DNA from 2 places in the Mycobacterium sp. IDUB_9 genome. Region 2 is predicted to be linked to the other one. Evidence: riboswitches for the same ligand, from Rfam matches in the RefSeq annotation. Region 2 holds a riboswitch; the other holds the start of a gene.

Region 1 (2,394 bases), on a different contig from region 2:
GGATTCGACGACATCGATGATGGCCCTGGCCGCCTTCACCGGATCGCCCGGCTGATCGTGGTTGCGGTCGGAGGCGGCGGCGCGCATCTGTCCGGCGGGACCGTCGGCGTAGTCGTCGATGACGTGGCGCTGGGTCTGCAGGCTCGAAGAGTCGAGGAAGTCGGTCCGGAAGTAGCCGGGCTCGACCACCATGGCGTGCACGCCGAGCGGCTTCAGTTCGGCGTTGAGGGCCTCAGAGATGGCCTCGACTGCGAACTTGGTGGACGCATACACACCCCAGCCCGGCGAGCCGACGAATCCGCCGACCGAGGAGATGTTGACGATGGTGCCCGACCGTTGTGCCCGCAGCACCGGCATGACCGCGCGGGTGACGGTCAGTAGCCCGAACACGTTGGTTTCGTAGACGGCCCGTACCTCGGCGTCGGTGGCCTCCTCGACAGCGCCCAGCAGCCCGCGCCCCGCGTTGTTGATCAGGACGTCGATGCGGCCGAAACGATCCACGGCGGCCTTTGCCGCCTGTTGCGCCTGCTCCTCGTTGGTGACATCCAGGGCCACTGCGAGCACGCTGTCGTTCTCTCCGAGGGCTGCGGTGACGGCAGCCGCGTCGCGTGCGGTCGCTACTACTTGATGACCGCGCTCCAATGCGTCGCGGGCGATCTGCAGTCCGAATCCGCGGGATGCTCCGGTGATGAACCAAACGCTCATGTTTTTGACCACCTGTTCCGGTGTCTAACTGAACTGTACGATCAGTTTAGTTTTGTTGGACGGACGGTGTAACCGCGCGCCGGGCGCAGGTATTCCAAAGGATCCAGATCGCAGGAAAATGCACCCAGTCAGATCGACAGGCGCCGCTCATGGCCGGGAGTAGCATCCGTTACACAATTCAAAATGTCGATGACGCATTGTGGGAGAACCTCCGAGTCCGGAGGTGCCGTAGGTGCAAGTCCTCTCCGGGAATCTCTCAGGCCCAATACCGCAGTGCCGAGGCAACTCTGGAGAACAGCGTGCGTATCCGCCGCGCTTACCGAAGGGGAAACGGCGCCATGCGCCGAAGCTCTCAGGTTTCAGGACAGAGCGGGGAGGTGTCACCACACGATGCATCGCGTAACCGCGATGCCCGAAATTGGAGTCATCTCATGGCGGTCAGCGTGTTCGATCTGTTCTCGATCGGGATCGGTCCATCGAGCTCACACACGGTCGGCCCGATGCGGGCAGCCGGTTTGTTCGTCGACGAACTCGTCGGTCGCGATGTGGTCGGGCAGGTCGCCGAGGTCACGGTGGACCTGTTCGGCTCGCTGGCGGCGACGGGTGCCGGGCACGGCACGATGCCGGCGATTCTACTGGGTCTGGAGGGTTACCGGCCCGAGACGATCGAGACCGACGAGATGGAACGGCGCCTTGCGACCATTCGCGGCCAGGGCACGATCCTGTTGGCGGGCCGGACCGCCATCGCGCTGACTGAATCCGACATGCACCTGCACCCGGGGCGCCGGCTCGCCCAGCACCCGAACGCCATGACATTGAGGGCACTCTCGTCCGGTGGTGACACGGTCCACCGTGAGACCTACTTCTCGGTCGGCGGCGGTTTCGTCGTCTCCGAATCCGAGGTCGCCGAATCCGAGGCGGTCCGCTGCGAGACGGAACGAGACGCCGACGGGTCCTTCCACACCGCCGCCGAGTTGCTCGCCCTGACCGAGCGCGACGGACTGTCGGTGAGCCAGGCGATGATGCGCCACGAATGCATGGCCCGAAGCGAAGCCGAGGTGCGGGACCGTCTCCTGCGCATCCGTGAGGTCATGGACTCGTGTCAGGCCAACGGGATGTCCCGGGACGGCTACCTGCCGGGCAACCTGATGGTCCGCCGTCGCGCCAAGGACTGGTACGTCCGGCTCAATGCCGAAGACCCACAGCGTGATCCGGCCTTCGCCGAGGACTGGGTGAACCTGGTCGCACTCGCGGTCAATGAGGAGAACGCATCGGGCGGCCGGATCGTGACCGCGCCCACCAACGGTGCGGCCGGGATCATTCCGGCGGTCCTGCACTATGCGTTGCGCTACACCCCGGCAGGAATCGCGGATCCGGACGACGCGACCGTGCGCTTCCTTCTCACCGCCGGTGCCATCGGTTCGCTGTACAAGGAGCGAGCCTCGATTTCGGGGGCTGAGGTCGGGTGTCAAGGTGAGGTCGGCTCCGCGGCGTCCATGGCTGCCGGAGGTCTGGCCGAAATCCTGGGCGGCACACCGCAACAGGTCGAGAACGCCGCCGAGATCGCCATGGAACACAGCCTCGGCCTGACCTGTGATCCGATCGGCGGTCTGGTGCAGATCCCGTGCATCGAACGCAATGCCATCTCGGCGGGTAAGGCGATCAACGCGGCCCGCATGGCACTGCGGG
Region 2 (2,394 bases):
CCGGCGGTGTGCCTGAGGACGAGGTCGAGAAGTTCAAGGAGTTCCTGGACAGCGTTTCGCCGGACGACTTCAAGGCGACATGACCGTCGCCCGCGCCTTGCAGGTCACGGATACGTCTCAACTGGGCATATCGGTGTCGACACGCGGCGCGGGAGTCAATCGGGCGGGAAATCGGGCGCCATACTTTCATCGCAGCCAGCAATCAGGGCTCGGCGGGAAGCGTATGCTCGACACATTCGAGCGCGCAGCAAACCGCCGCAGAAGAGATGGCTACGGTGCGGGACATGGCACTACGGTGCGGGCGAGTTCGATCGGCGAGAGGATTCACAGTGGGTGACACGCCACGGCAGGAAGAGCTGGATCTGGCTACCGGGAGCGGCGCGGAGCCGCCTGTCAGGCCGGCTGGCGAACCCGTGCAGGGTGGTCTGTTCCCCGATGATTCGGTGCCTGACGAGCTCGTCGGTTACCGCGGTCCGAGTGCCTGCCAGATCGCCGGCATCACCTACCGGCAGCTCGATTATTGGGCGCGCACCTCCCTGGTGGTCCCATCCATCCGGGGTGCGGCCGGTTCGGGCAGCCAACGTCTCTACTCGTTCAAGGACGTCCTGGTCCTCAAGATCGTCAAGCGGTTGCTGGACACCGGAATCTCGTTGCACAACATCCGGGTTGCCGTCGACCACCTGCGCCAGCGCGGCGTGCAGGATCTGGCCAACATCACCCTGTTCTCCGATGGCACCACGGTCTACGAATGCACCTCGGCCGAAGAGGTCGTGGATCTGCTGCAGGGCGGTCAGGGCGTGTTCGGGATCGCGGTGTCCGGCGCCATGCGTGAGTTGACCGGCACCATCGCCGACTTCCCGGGCGAGCGCGCCGACGGTGGCGAGTCCATCGCGTCACCCGAGGACGAGCTGGCGTCGCGGCGCAAAAGCCGCGATCGCAAAATCGGCTGAGTTCCCGCCGCAAGCAGACACCTAGTACCCCGGGGCCGACGGTTCCGGGGTACCTGTGCGTCCGTTCGCGAATACCGGTGCGCGGCCGGTAGAATTGCCGACGCATCGCCCTCGCGCGGGAGAGTTTCGTGACAGCCAGCCACGGACGCCGAAGGAGCAATACCTCTCCGTCAACCTCTCAGGCACCCAGGACCGCGCCAGGCCCCGATGCCTCTGGAAAGTGGTGCCCCTGTGGGCACCCGCCCATGGGGAAAGGTCCTGTACCGGGGCTGAATCTCTCAGGCGCCCGGACCGGGTCGACGACAGAGGGAGAGGGACGCCTACGACGTCTCAACACGTCTGCGCCTCAGGAGAGTGTCGTGTCCGACCAGCATCAATCGCGTTTCGCCGATCGTCACATCGGTCCCGACGCCTCCGCCGTTGCCACCATGCTCGAAGTGATCGGCGTGGCATCCCTCGACGAGCTCGCCGCGAAGGCGCTGCCGGCAGGCATTCTCGACGCGCTGGCCTCCGACGGGGTCGCCCCGGGCCTGGAGGGTCTGCCGGCGCCTGCCACCGAAGAGCAGTCACTTGCCGAGCTGCGTGCGTTGGCCGATTCCAACACGACCGCGGTCTCGATGATCGGCCAGGGCTACTTCGACACCTTCACGCCCGCCGTGTTGCGGCGCAACATTCTTGAGAACCCCGCCTGGTACACCGCCTACACCCCATATCAGCCCGAGATCAGCCAGGGCAGGCTCGAGGTGTTGCTCAACTTCCAGACCATGGTGTCCGACCTGACCGGACTTGAGGTGGCGAACGCCTCGATGCTGGACGAAGGCACCGCCGCGGCCGAGGCGATGACCCTGATGCACCGCGCGACCAAATCCAAGACGAACCGACTGCTGGTCGACACCGATGTGTACGCGCAGACCGCGGCCGTGCTGGCGACCCGCGCACAGCCGCTCGGCATCGAGATCGTCACCACGGACCTCAGCCAGGGCCTTCCCGAGGGCGAGTTCTTCGGCGTCATCGTGCAGCTGCCCGGTGCGAGTGGCCGCGTCGTGGATTGGACGCGCCTGATCGCCGATTCTCATGAGCGTGGCGCACTGGTTGCGGTGGGTGCCGACCTGCTGGCGCTGACGTTGATCAAGCCGCCGGGCAACGTCGGCGCCGACGTCGCCTTCGGGACCAGCCAACGGTTCGGTGTACCAATGGGATTCGGCGGTCCGCACGCCGGCTATCTGGCAGTGCACGCCAAGCATGCCCGGCAGCTGCCGGGCCGGTTGGTCGGTGTCTCCGTCGACGCGGACGGGTCGCCGGCCTACCGCCTGGCGCTGCAGACCCGCGAGCAGCACATCCGCCGGGACAAGGCGACCAGCAACATCTGTACTGCGCAGGTGCTGTTGGCCGTGATGGCGGCGACGTACGCCAGCTACCACGGCGCCGAGGGGCTGACCGCGAT

What was found. Region 2 has a riboswitch for glycine ahead of gcvP (aminomethyl-transferring glycine dehydrogenase). Riboswitches for the same ligand answer to the same signal wherever they lie in the genome.
Region 1: another riboswitch for glycine. It lies ahead of ACZY08_RS01620 (L-serine ammonia-lyase); the one in region 2 lies ahead of gcvP (aminomethyl-transferring glycine dehydrogenase).

Annotation. Positions count from the first base shown of each region.
Region 1 is NZ_JBVAXU010000001.1:304,658-307,051, reverse strand. Features, by position in the region: gene ACZY08_RS01625 (oxidoreductase) at 1-705, opposite strand, end outside; glycine riboswitch at 983-1,083, shown strand; gene ACZY08_RS01620 (L-serine ammonia-lyase) at 1,137-2,394, shown strand, end outside.
Region 2 is NZ_JBVAXU010000009.1:96,065-98,458, forward strand. Features, by position in the region: gene ACZY08_RS27605 (bifunctional nuclease family protein) at 1-83, shown strand, start outside; gene ACZY08_RS27610 (MerR family transcriptional regulator) at 330-950, shown strand; glycine riboswitch at 1,057-1,155, shown strand; gene gcvP (aminomethyl-transferring glycine dehydrogenase) at 1,310-2,394, shown strand, end outside.